4 regions of the Paenibacillus sp. J22R67 genome follow, and region 1 is predicted to be linked to each of the others. Evidence: riboswitches for the same ligand, from Rfam matches in the RefSeq annotation. Region 1 holds a riboswitch; each other region holds the start of a gene.
What was found. A riboswitch is a leader RNA that binds a small molecule or an ion and turns the genes downstream of it on or off. The one in region 1 is predicted to bind cyclic di-GMP.

Region 1 (3,136 bases):
TTCGTACCGGTTCGACCGTAATTCCCTTGCTCTCTAGTTCTTTCACGCTTACGTCCATATCCCCAACTACAAAAGCTAAGTGCCGAAGCCCACGCGCCTCTGGCTTATTCACTCTTACTGGTGGATTAGGAAACGAAAACAATTCGATCTGCTGGTCCGTTTGTCCTATGCGCAAATCCAGCTTATAGGAATCGCGTTCTGCCCGGTACGTCTCATTTACGATGGTCATTCCAAGTAAATCAACATAGAAATGCTTCGACCGTTCGTAATTCGAGCTAATAATAGCCACATGATGAATGCGATCGATGTTCACTAACACGCCTCCCACTCCGTAAATAAACCGCATTCCGGGAGAAACTCCCCATCCTGCGGCTCGTTTATTATATTTTATCCGTCTATTCGCATGGTTTCAACAATTTTCTTCAAAATTTTCTCTGATTGTGCATATTCTACCTGACAAGTACCTGCTGCCTGGTGACCACCTCCGCCATTTTGGAGCATCAAAGTCCCGATATTCGTTTGGGACGTACGATTCACGATGCTGTGCCCGCATGCAAATACACAATTTTGTTTATTGCGTCCGTCCACGATCCAAATGGATACATTCTGCTCTGGATAAAGCGCGTAAACCATGAATCGGTTGCCTGGATAGATCGTTTCAACATCTCGAAGATCGGTAATGATCACGTTTCCTTCCGTATACGTATGCTTTTCAAGCATTTCACGGTACAGAGCATCTAGTTCATAATACCGCTTCACCCGCTCCTTCACGTCCGGAAGCTCCATAATTTGATCGACTGTCATCACGGCGCAGTGATCCACAAGCTCTTCCATAAGCTGATAGTTGCTAATTCGGTAATCCCGGTAACGTCCTAAACCCGTCCGAGCATCCATAATAAACGACAATAAATCCCAGCCACTTGGGTTCAAAATATCTTCTTTACTGAATTGTGCCGCATCTGCTTTATCTACGCCAAGCATAATATCGTCAATATCACCGAAGGTTTCTTGCCCTCCGTAATAATCGTAAACGACGCGTGCTGCACTAGGCGCAATCCGCGTTTCCCCTTTGAATGCTACCTTTTCACCCATCCGCTCAAGTTCGCTGGAGTGATGATCAAACCATAATCCACAACCTGCAACATAAGGCACATTCGCCAAAATATCGTTCTCGGTAACCTCGATCAAACCATCCTGCATATCTTTGGGATGAACGAATTTCATTTCATCGACCATGTTTAGCTTTTTGAAAAGCATTGCGCATACTAAACCGTCAAAATCCGAACGCGTAATTAATCTCATAACGCAAATCCCCCTACTAAATAGTACTTAAGAACTATGTATGGCTATGTGTTCCATTATATCAGCACCCATCGATTTGTGACAATCATTTTGTCGTAAGGGCATTTCGGATAAAAAAAAGAACAGTTCGCCTAGATGGGCTGAACCGTTCTTAATTTGGATGTCAGGATTTGATAAAGTCTAGTCATAAATGCTTCAATTTGAGGCATTGGAGGCATTTTCACGGAAAGCTTAACTTCACCTTTCCAGTAGAAAATCAAAATGCTGTTGCTTCTCCCCTGAAACATTTCAACATCCCAACATGCTTCATTAAGCGCGTATTCTTCTAAATTAATCAGTAGCTTTGGTCCATCCGAGGATGGCACCAAACGGGCAACATGATTGCCGCAAAGTGATGTTACTTTTTGCTCTTCATGTAATTCAGACTGCATGCTGCTTGGTCCTCCTTTTATCCATAGATTATGAAAGTTATGACAGAGAAAAACCCCACCATAGTGTACCGATCGGAGGGGGCTCTAAGTTGAATACCCAATCGTTCGGCAGCTGGCTGGCAACGAGTCCATTACAGAACAAGGTAGCCCCTGTAGCTTTGCGTCACTGACTTTCGTCAGTTTTGCCATTGTCGAGATGTGTTGTGAGTTCTTTTGCAAGAAATAACTACACTCTCAAGAATAAGGGAAGTTGTTTTGAAATCGTATAGTTCGCAAGAACTAATTTTGCAATATCTATCAAAAAATTTCTTTTTTCGACCTATTTTTCGTGAGCGATTGTAGATTATTGGCACCTTTCCAGTAAAAGAGTGATCCCGCAAGTGTCACAAAGGCGATGATTACATAAAGCGTCGTGCCCCCGTACGCCACAAGCAAAAATCCGCCCACCCATGGTCCCATAAAATGACCAACGTTTGTTAAGGTTTGTGCGCCAAAATAAGTACCTCGCATATGCTCGGGTGCAAGCTTATCAATTAGCATGTTTGCCGCAGGGTAATTTAAAATCTCCCCTAGAGTAAAAATCGCCATAGAAACAATCATTGGAACTAAGGAATGCGAGAACGCAAAACCGGTATCCCCTAACGCAAACATCAAATTGCCAAATATAATCGCTACAAGTGGCGAGTACTTATTAAAAATCCGTGTAAGCGGTATCTGCATCGCAATGACCACGATGGCATTGACACTCATAAGGACTGCAAACATCTTCACACCTTCAGTGAAATTCTGTTCCAAATACTGCGATAGTGTCACCATAACTTGCGAGTAGCCAATAGCCCCGATAATTCCGCCAAGAATATAGTAGCGAAATGTGACATCACGTTGAATGACCTGCAATGCGGCGACAAAAGTAACCGGTTGTTTCTTCTCCCCTTCTATTTGCTTAATACCAAAAACGATGAGGAGAATATAAAGTGTAACTGCATAAAGAAAATAAACGATTCCAGTCAGTAGAAACGGTAGTGACCCGTCCATCGTCGCAAAAAAAGCGCCTAATAATGGTCCTACAGCAACCCCCACATTAATAGCCATGTATCTCATTGAAAACACACTGAGTCGCTTGGCCGGCTCGGTCAAATCCGCCATCAAAGCTTGAGATACTGGTTCGTAGAAGGAGCGGCACAAGCCGTTAAGCATGTTCAGCATCATGAACAAAACAGGTAGTTTCACGATACTGAAGCCTACAAACACAACCGCCCATCCAAATAGTGCAGCCAGCATAATGATACGTCTACCGAATCGGTCCGATAAGTTACCGCCGATAAAGCCGCCAACTGTTCCTGCCAAGGCTCCCATTCCAATAACGACCCCGATCATTACTGCACTCATTGACGTATGTTTAG
Region 2 (3,136 bases), on a different contig from region 1:
ATGGCAAAGATTATGATAGCACGAAGCCTTATGTGGCGCAACCTTTGAGTGGCAAGATTTAGCGTGTAATTGAATTTCGCTGATTACATCGTGCGACGGGGAACTACAGAGCGCTATTTGAGCCAAAAACGCAGATCCCTGGATCAGACGGAACTACAGGGTCCTATTCAGCCGAGATAGCTAACATTACGGCTAAAAACGCTGAAATTGCGGACCACAGTTCCTCTTCCTCGCTGAAATGATCAATATCCAGAGAATAGCGGCCTATAGTTCCCGCCCGTTCGCACAAGGGGATGTCACCGCTTACGAAATTTGTTCGCACAACCGTTTACTCCTTGCCGCGCAGCTTGCGGAAAAACTGTGTCAGCATAGTCGCGCACTCTTCTTGCAGCACGCCGCTGACCACATCGACCCGGTGATTGAACCGGTCCTCCTGCAGCAAGTTCATCAACGTTCCCGCGCAGCCAGCCTTGGGATCGGTTGTGCCGTAGATCACCTGCGGAACGCGCGCTTGGACAATCGCGCCCGCACACATCGGGCAAGGCTCTAACGTGACGTAGAGCCTGCAGTCAAGCAGTCGCCACGCTTGCAAATGCTCGCTAGCTTGCTTAATAGCAATCATTTCAGCATGGGCAAGTGGATCCAGTGTAGTTTCACGAAGATTATAGCCGCGGCCAATAATTTGCCCTTGATGGACAACAACGGCACCAATCGGCACTTCGCGAATGGCTTCGGCTTTACGTGCTTCTTCTATAGCTGCTTTCATCCAAGGAATATGCTCCATATATTCATCCACAGGGGGACACCTCACTAAAAATAATCTTATCCACATGTGAACAAAGGATCGAACAAATATTCGTTGTTAACAACCTGTGGATAACAATGTGTATAACTTAAAAAGTTGTGGATATTTATTTCTTTTTTCATTCATACAACAAATACATGATGTATGCAAGAGAATTAGTTGATAATGGGGAAATCCAACCGTATAATGAGAGGTAATGTAGGTCTTTTAGACCATATAGCACGATATTGTACGACAAAGCATGACATTCATGCAGGGTTCGATAATGGCAAACTTGCCGAAAGGTAAGGACGCAAAGCCGAGGGTCTACGGTTCCTATGGAACTACGACAGCCTGGTTACCGAAAATCGATGCTTTTTAGGTTGAGGTAATAGGCTGTCCCAGACAAAAGGGGCAGTCTATTTTTTATATGGAAATCGAGGGAGGGTTGATCAACAAATGGTCAGCAAAGAAAAGTCAGCGAAATACGGCAGCAAGGAAGGCTACGACGCTGATGTGATGATTGACAGCAAAGCTATGCTGAGCAAGGATGATTTCGTAGCCACTGGCGTATTGACCTACGCACTCGGTGACATTATTGAAGTGGAGCTGCCGGAATATGACGTTTTTGCGCTGGGAGATAAGTGTAAAATGACGGTATACACGAAATCCGGGCTGTTTGTTATGGATACGACAGTTGTGGCCAAAGATCGGGGCTCATTAATTGTCCTGAATCCTCCTGAAAACCGTAGGAAGTTTACGGAAAAGCGGGAGTTCCCCCGCGTAGATGTGAAGAATGAAGGGCTTATTTTCGGGCTTCAAGATAAAAACAAGAAACTTAAACATCAGTTTGAAACACCGATGCGGTTTTCTATCAAAAATCTATCCGTTAATGGCCTGGGATTCACAATTAATGAAAATGTGATGCTAGAAAAAGTTATTCAGAAGAATTCCCAACTTGAAGTTGAGTTGATTTTGGGCTTTTTGGTGCCATGTACAATGGAAATTGTTCGGCAAGAAAAAACGAATGACGGCTATTATTACGGGGCAAGTTTTATCAGCATCCCAGACGAGAAAACGAACGCGCTGCGCGGATTTATTTTAAAAAATCAGATTGAAACCTACTTCGTCCAGAAGCAGGAAAATGAAACAAAAAAAGCACTGGAAAAAAAGTCTGCAGCTAATCAGTAGCCTACAGGCTTTTTTTTGCGTTCCAAGTACTATATAATAAGAAGGATGATTTTCGAAAATTAAGGAGTTGTAACTACGATGGCTTTGAAAGCAGGTATCGTCGGTCTACCGAACGTAGGAAAATCGACATTGTTTAATGCAATTACACAGGCGGGGGCAGAATCTGCAAACTATCCGTTCTGTACGATAGATCCGAATGTTGGGGTAGTTGAAGTACCGGACGAGAGATTGCAGAAGCTGGTAGAGATGATTGTCCCTAAAAGCATTGTTCCGACAGCCTTTGAATTCGTTGATATTGCGGGTTTGGTGAAGGGCGCGAGCAAGGGTGAAGGGCTTGGAAATAAATTTTTGGCACACATTCGTGAAGTGGATGCTATTGTGCATGTTGTCCGTTGTTTTGAGGATGATAATATTACTCACGTTTCCGGTAAAGTAGACCCGATTGGCGATATCGAGACGATTAATCTTGAACTGATCTTGGCTGACATTGAGTCTGTTGAGAAAAAGATCGAGCGCTCCCGCAAAAACCTGAAAGGCGGCGACAAGAAAGTTGTAGCCGAGGTTGAGTGTCTGGAACGCATCAAGGAAGCACTTTATAACGATCTGCCGGCGCGTAGCATCGATTTGAGCGATGATGAGAAGCTGCTCGTCCGCGACCTTCACTTGCTGACAATGAAGCCTGTTCTTTATGCAGCCAACGTGAGCGAAGACGAAGTATCCACAGCAGATGAGAATCCATTCGTCAAAATCGTTAAGGAGTACGCGGAGAAAGAAAACAACGAAGTTGTTTCGATCAGCGCAAAGGTGGAATCCGAGATTGCTGAGCTCGAAGAAGAAGAAAAAGCGATGTTCCTCGAAGAGTTGGGACTTCAAGAGTCCGGCTTGAATAGATTGATTAAAGCAGCTTATCGCAAGCTTGGCTTGTATACGTATTTTACAGCTGGGGTGCAGGAAGTTAGAGCTTGGACGATCCGTAAAGGAACGAAAGCTCCTCAAGCGGCTGGCGTAATTCATACCGATTTCGAGCGTGGATTTATTCGTGCCGAGGTTGTATCTTATACGGATTTGGTAACGGCTGGCTCCATGAATGGCGCGAAGGAAAAAGGGCAAGTGCGTCTGGAAGGTAAAGAGTACGTGGTGAATGACGGCGACGTTATGCAC
Region 3 (3,136 bases), on a different contig from region 1:
CAATCACGCCAAGGCTTACTGCGCCAAAGAGAATAAGGTGTTTATTCACCCCTTTGATGATATTCGCACGATTGCGGGACAAGGCACTGTAGGTCTGGAGATCATGAATCAGATGTCCGATACGCCGGACTTTATCTTTGCGACCATCGGCGGCGGCGGTCTTGTAGCTGGTGTGGCGACTTATGTCGACAGCGTTTCTCCGCGTACTAAGATTATTGGCGTTGAACCTGAAGGTGCCGCCAGTATGCAGGAGTCGCTCAAGCAGGGTAAAGTCGTGACCCTCTCTACGATTGAGAAGTTTGTCGACGGCGCAGCTGTGAAGCAGGTAGGTGAGCTTACCTTTGAAATATGCAAAGAGAAGCTGGACGATATCGTTGTTATCCCTTCAGGCAAGGAATGTACGACGATTCTGGAGCTCTACAATAACAATGCCATCGTTATCGAGCCTGCAGGCGCTCTTCCGGTTGCGGCGCTTGATGCTTACCGGGATCAAATTCGCGGCAAGAACGTGGTTTGCATCATCAGCGGTGGTAATAATGACATAGACCGGATGCAGCAAATCAAAGAAAGATCGCTCGTGTATGAAGGCTTGAAGCACTACTTTATTCTCAATTTCCCTCAGCGCGCGGGCGCTTTGCGTGAGTTTTTGGAGGAAGTTCTTGGGCCGACGGACGATATTACCCGCTTTGAGTATACGAAAAAGAATAATCGGGATGATGCTCCAGCACTAGTCGGTATCGAATTGAAAAATAAAGATGATTATGAAGGTCTTATTGAGCGTTTGTCACGTAAGGACTATGGTTACATTGAAATTAATAAAGATCCGAAACTTTTTAATCTGCTAATTTAAGTAAAAATAGCCAGAGTAGAAACAGTTGTGATATAGTTAATTAGTCCTGCTTTTTGTTTTTTTACCTGAATATCGTAAAAGGCAAACTTGCCGAAAGGTAAGGACGCAAAGCTCCGGGTCTTAGGTTGCACCCGCAACGATGATGGCTGGGCTGCCGACAGGAGCAATTTACCGATACAGGTACGCCTACGGCTATTCCAAATGGAATAGCCTTTTTTGATGACTGGAATGGAGGTTCCCCCCCAATGAGAAGCCTTTTTTTAAAGTGGATCCAACAGACGCAAGCACAGGAACTCCGCAATTTGAGCATACTGGGTTTCTTTCTGCTGACGGCCAATCTACTTGCCGCTGCTTCTTTTACATTTACTCCGAAGATTATCGTGTTCGTTCTCATTCAAGCGCTCATTTGCTTCTTTTTTGCCATTTGTATCCGTCGCCTGCGGCTTAATGGAATCGAACAGGAGGAGAAGAGTAAGCAGTTAGCTTATCTAGCCTACCATGATACATTAACGGGATTACCGAATCGACGGCTGTTTGAGGACCGCTTGAAACGCGTGCTCGTTCATGCTCAGCGCTATGACCAGCTTGCAGCTGTTGTATTTCTCGACATGGACAAATTCAAGGAAGTCAATGATGTATTTGGCCATGCCTCTGGCGATCAGCTCATTCGTTTGGCTGCTGAGAGGTTGCTAGGTTGTCTGCGTGGATCGGATACGGTGTACCGGCAGGGCGGCGATGAGTTTATTATTTTGCTTGAATCTTTCACCAAACCTGAAGATGTTAGAGTAGTGGCTACACGTATTCAAAATGTGCTCGATGAACCCTTTATCCTGGATGGAAAAACCATTACGATAACCGCTAGTATGGGGATTGCGTTGTATCCATTAGATGGCACTCGGCCTGAACAGCTTCTTCAACGTGCAGATGAAGCGATGTACGAGGCCAAAAACCATGAGAATGCTAATCGCTTTAAATTCTATGCGTCGGACATTGATACAATGGTGAAGAGCAAAGCTCACATGGAGAACGAACTCCGTCTGGCTTTAGAGCAGGAACAGTTCGAATTACAGTATCAGCCGCAATATGAAATCGCAGGTCGTAAGCTCATCGGCACAGAGGTCAGCCTTTACTGGGAGAAGGGGAGCAAGCAGCTGCGTAAGCTCATGGATTGGCGGAAAGCTGCGGACGAACTGGGATTCATGGTGCCTATTGGCAAATGGGCGTTTCAAACCGCATGCAAGCAGATGAAAGCTTGGCAGGATGCCGGCCAAGAGCCTCTTAGAATGACGTTCGCGATTCAATCTTCACAGTTCAAAGATGATCATTTCATTGCCTATATAGCTGATGTGCTGCAAGAAATAGGGATTGATCCCAGTCTGGTCGAACTAGACCTTACGGAGAGCATTACATCTTCGAACGTGCAAGAAGCGAGCAAGAAGCTGACGATGTTGAAAAAGCTTGGCGTGCGCATTGCCATGGATGACTTGTGTACGGGGCTATTTACACGCAGCGGATTAGAGGGTATGCCGCTAGATAGTGTGAAACTGGACAGCACGCTGATCAGAGATCTTGTCGATGATGACGAGAATCAACAGCTTGCTGCTGCCATTGTCCGGATGGCTCACCGATTAGGGTTGAATTTAATCGCGAAAGGTGTCGAAACGGAAGAACAGTTCGAGTACCTGAAATTTCTGCAATGTACGGAGGTGCAAGGAAAACTGTTCAGCAGTCCGCTATCCCCTGCTCAATTCCTGACATTGATGACCGAAAAAAATTAAAAATAGGTCATCTAGATTTTATTGACCGGCGGTAGTATAATAAATAATTGGGGCTTAAAACCTATATTGTGGGGCTTTACAAAAAGACCATGTCAACTTGGTTAACATCACGAATTATGCTCATTTACTGTATGGATTGCTTTTCACTTAAGTTTCTAAGTGATACACTCGGTCTATGATCAGACATACATAGTTTAACTGAATTTGGTCAACCTAGAATGTGGGATTTAAGGTACAATTTTAAATTTATTTTGGGGGTAAAGATGATGAAAAAAGTATTCACAACAGCGTTAATGGCTGTCACTGTTTCCGCGGTTGCTTTGACAGGTTGCGGAGCCAAAAAAGAAGAAACAAAACCGGCCGCTTCCGCGTCTCCAGCTGCAAGTGCAGCGGCATCTGCAGCACCAAGCAATAACAGCGGTAAAGATATCAAAATCGGCATGGTAACAGACATTGGCGGCGTAAATGATAAATCCTTTAACCAAAGCGCATGGGAAGGTTTGCAACA
Region 4 (3,136 bases), on a different contig from region 1:
TGGTCTTCTCTTTATAATTATATTTAATAGACCAGCTAACGACTTGCGTAACGGGACTATAACCATCCTGTTCTTTATCCAAATCTCTACCTTGCTGCACCTGAACCGTTGCAGAAGCGGAAACAGCTTCTTTATTGCTTCCTTTGAACGTTGCTGTATTCACGAAAGTCTCTTTATTAGAATCCGTTATTGTCGTCGTAAATTGAATGCGATATGCCTTGGTAATCGGACTTTCCGCGAAATGAATAGCTAGATTTTGTCCCGTTATATCAACTGTATATTGGCTTGCATCCACCAATGCTCCCTGTACCACAGTTCCATCTAGATGAACTCCTAGTTCATAAACAGCCACCGTAACAGGAACAGATAGACCTGCCGGGATAGGATCCGTTACCACCGCATTCTGAACAGAATCCAGTTTCTTATTCACATCAACAGTCCAGTTAATATCCTTGGAATTGAACCCTGCAGATACTCCCTTTTTATCAATTGTTGAGCTGACCGTCGGTCGAAAATGAAGAGTGAAAATCTGATCGCCTGAATTAACCGGTATGGTAATATTGACAATCGTGCTTTCGGTTAGTTGGCTCTTATCTATTTGCGTTTTGAAGGTGAGCGTACCATGTACATTATCATGACTTTCTATATAGTCGTTAAAGGTGATCACCACTTGATGACTAGTCCGATCAACATGGAATGTTCCTAACTGATCCTGTCCCATCACTAGGCCACCGCTGATATCATTAAAAAGTAAGAATTGCTGCGGCAGATGAAAGGAATACGTATCGCCGCTATGATACAGACCGTTCGGCAGAGACCACGTGTAGTCCAGCTGTATCTTGGAGTTCGGATCGTAAACGTCACCGGTCACGACCTGCCCTGCACTGTCATATACAGCCATGGTCACACTGTCTATAATGTTCTCGTTAATGGTGTTCGCACTGGCCACCGTTCCAACGCCAATCCCGTAAATACTCTGCATAAGAATTAAAAATGTAATTAGCAGCGTACTCATTTTTTTCCTCAACATCATTATTCAAACCTCCATTCACAAATTGATTCTTGTAGAGAATATTTGTTTATGCCTTATGTAAAAGATACAAGTCGTATCATTATTAATAGTATATGATACGACCTGTATTGTAAATCAGTGGAATTTATATTTCTTCACAAAAAATAACAAACAAAAAAACCTGCACTCAGTTATGAGTACAGGTTACTTTCCTATCTTAATATATTCTGGCTACTTTATAATTAGCACTGTTTTTTTCTAACTCAACCGCTTCACCAGCTTGTACATGCACAGCATCGTATGTGGTATCAATTGTCACCCATTCATTACGTTCCTTCAAGAAAACTTGATTCCACGCATGATAGGTCTCAGGATCGTGTATCTCATACCCCATAACAAGACGGGTTGGAATGCCTTCACTTCTTGCCATTGCAGCAAAAGTAGAAGAAAAATCGTAGCAGATTCCTTCGGAAGCTTCGTAAATCACATCCAGATCAGGTACATAACTATCTGCAACGGTTCGGGCTTTCTTATAGTCATACTTAAAATGGGTCGTGATATAACCGTAAATGGCCTTTATTTTATCCATATCCATTTCTTTATCGCCCGCTATTTGCTTAGCCTGAACGACTGCTTTCGACTCCATATTCCAATTAATCAGTGGAATGGCCTGTAGAAAGACTGCGTTCTCGTCTTCCATCTCCAAATCTATTTGTTCTTGCGCAACCACTTTATATTTATTCGGTCCTATGGACTCACCAATCACCACGCTGTATGCGCCATTGCCAAGCTGCAAAGGGTACTGATCTCCCTCAGCGAAAGTGTAGTCATATTTGACATTCCCACTCATGATTCGGACGAGAACCTTGGTACTTTTCGCTCCTTCATAGTTGACCGAGATAATCCCTTTATTCAGAGCAACTTTGTCAATAATAGGCGAGGTGGAAGCTGCCAATATCCCTTGCGGGGCAAGACTGCTGCCTAGTATCGCGGCAAGAATTGCTAGTCTGACTGGTTTCTTAAACACAAGAAATCTCCTTTCGGTAACTGGCTGCCAACTTAGTTCTACTAAGGAAGGCCCTTTAGCTTTGCGTCTCTAGTTTTCGCTAGATTTGCCTTTATCGGAGAAAAAGCACCGAATCCTTATACAGCAATCTTAACATAGGCTCGTACCTCTGAATAGACAAAATATTACATGTTTTATTTCTCGGATGGCACCAGGATCCCCTTAATCGCAATTCGGTGAGTCGGATTTTCCATAGGATGGCAAGTAATTAGCGTAATCTCCCGATCTTTGCCGTTACCTTTGAGCACCCAGACGTCTTCCGGGAGGACGTACTGCTTATCAACAACTCTATAGACATACTTTTTATTCCCGGTATCTACTTCGACTAAATCTCCTTCGGTGACTTCATCTAATCGATTGAAGTTTTTCCCATAGGTCAGATTTCGATGGCCTGCAATCGCATAATTGCCAATTGCCCCTGCTTTACCGGTATTGGCGATGCTAGCAACGGATACTTTTAAATTATTCACCGTAGCATCCGTTAGTATAGGCAGCTTGAGGTCTATTTTATCGATGATGAGAACACCTTCCATGTTCTTGGGCATCGCTACAGGCTTCGGCGTCGCTGCGACGGCCACAGGGACAGGCGGCATCTGGCTACTTGTCGGCGCAGCCTCAACCTCAGGAGCAGGAAGAGGTGGAGCCACGACAGGCACATCCACCAGCGGTGATTCCTCTGGCTCAACAACAGCCTGATCCATCATTTGTAGATTGTCCTCCCATTGCTTCAAAATCTTCTGCTGCTGAAAGCTCTCATATCGGTCGTTAGCCATCGGATACAAGAAAATGATAATCCCAAGAATGATACATAACAGTGAAAGCTTTTTTCTAATCACCAGAGGTACCTGCCTTTCTCGTGGATCTCATGCGCAAGCACGCATTCCCGAAAAATCAAACCATTATTTTCCTTATTTCTATTCTATACGGTTGCATGAATCCCTTCCCTAAGGTCTGTCAAAACTGTTCATGCCGACGCAGTCTGAGCAAAGAGAATATTGTCATTAAAAAAGCTTAAAAAGCCTGCTTAATCGCAGGCTTTTCACTACTACTAATAACGC

Region 2: it holds a riboswitch for cyclic di-GMP, as region 1 does, so the genes downstream of both, AC58VC_RS31430 (PilZ domain-containing protein) here and AC58VC_RS14640 (hypothetical protein) in region 1, are expected to answer to the same signal.
Region 3: it holds a riboswitch for cyclic di-GMP, as region 1 does, so the genes downstream of both, AC58VC_RS28495 (putative bifunctional diguanylate cyclase/phosphodiesterase) here and AC58VC_RS14640 (hypothetical protein) in region 1, are expected to answer to the same signal.
Region 4: it holds a riboswitch for cyclic di-GMP, as region 1 does, so the genes downstream of both, AC58VC_RS35860 (transglutaminase-like domain-containing protein) here and AC58VC_RS14640 (hypothetical protein) in region 1, are expected to answer to the same signal.

The regions. Positions count from the first base shown of each region.
Region 1 is NZ_JCAUAX010000003.1:588,003-591,138, reverse strand. Features, by position in the region: gene gloA2 (SMU1112c/YaeR family gloxylase I-like metalloprotein) at 1-346, opposite strand, end outside; gene AC58VC_RS14645 (exopolyphosphatase) at 388-1,302, opposite strand; gene AC58VC_RS14640 (hypothetical protein) at 1,434-1,733, opposite strand; cyclic di-GMP riboswitch class I at 1,838-1,930, opposite strand; gene AC58VC_RS14635 (MDR family MFS transporter) at 2,031-3,136, opposite strand, start outside.
Region 2 is NZ_JCAUAX010000012.1:24,268-27,403, forward strand. Features, by position in the region: gene AC58VC_RS31420 (hypothetical protein) at 164-322, opposite strand; gene tadA (tRNA adenosine(34) deaminase TadA) at 329-784, opposite strand; cyclic di-GMP riboswitch class I at 1,063-1,150, shown strand; gene AC58VC_RS31430 (PilZ domain-containing protein) at 1,244-1,975, shown strand; gene ychF (redox-regulated ATPase YchF) at 2,054-3,136, shown strand, end outside.
Region 3 is NZ_JCAUAX010000009.1:255,841-258,976, forward strand. Features, by position in the region: gene ilvA (threonine ammonia-lyase IlvA) at 1-850, shown strand, start outside; cyclic di-GMP riboswitch class I at 921-1,009, shown strand; gene AC58VC_RS28495 (putative bifunctional diguanylate cyclase/phosphodiesterase) at 1,096-2,628, shown strand; gene AC58VC_RS28500 (BMP family lipoprotein) at 2,895-3,136, shown strand, end outside.
Region 4 is NZ_JCAUAX010000019.1:40,455-43,590, reverse strand. Features, by position in the region: gene AC58VC_RS35865 (collagen binding domain-containing protein) at 1-1,033, opposite strand, end outside; gene AC58VC_RS35860 (transglutaminase-like domain-containing protein) at 1,230-2,039, opposite strand; cyclic di-GMP riboswitch class I at 2,052-2,139, opposite strand; gene AC58VC_RS35855 (class D sortase) at 2,213-2,914, opposite strand.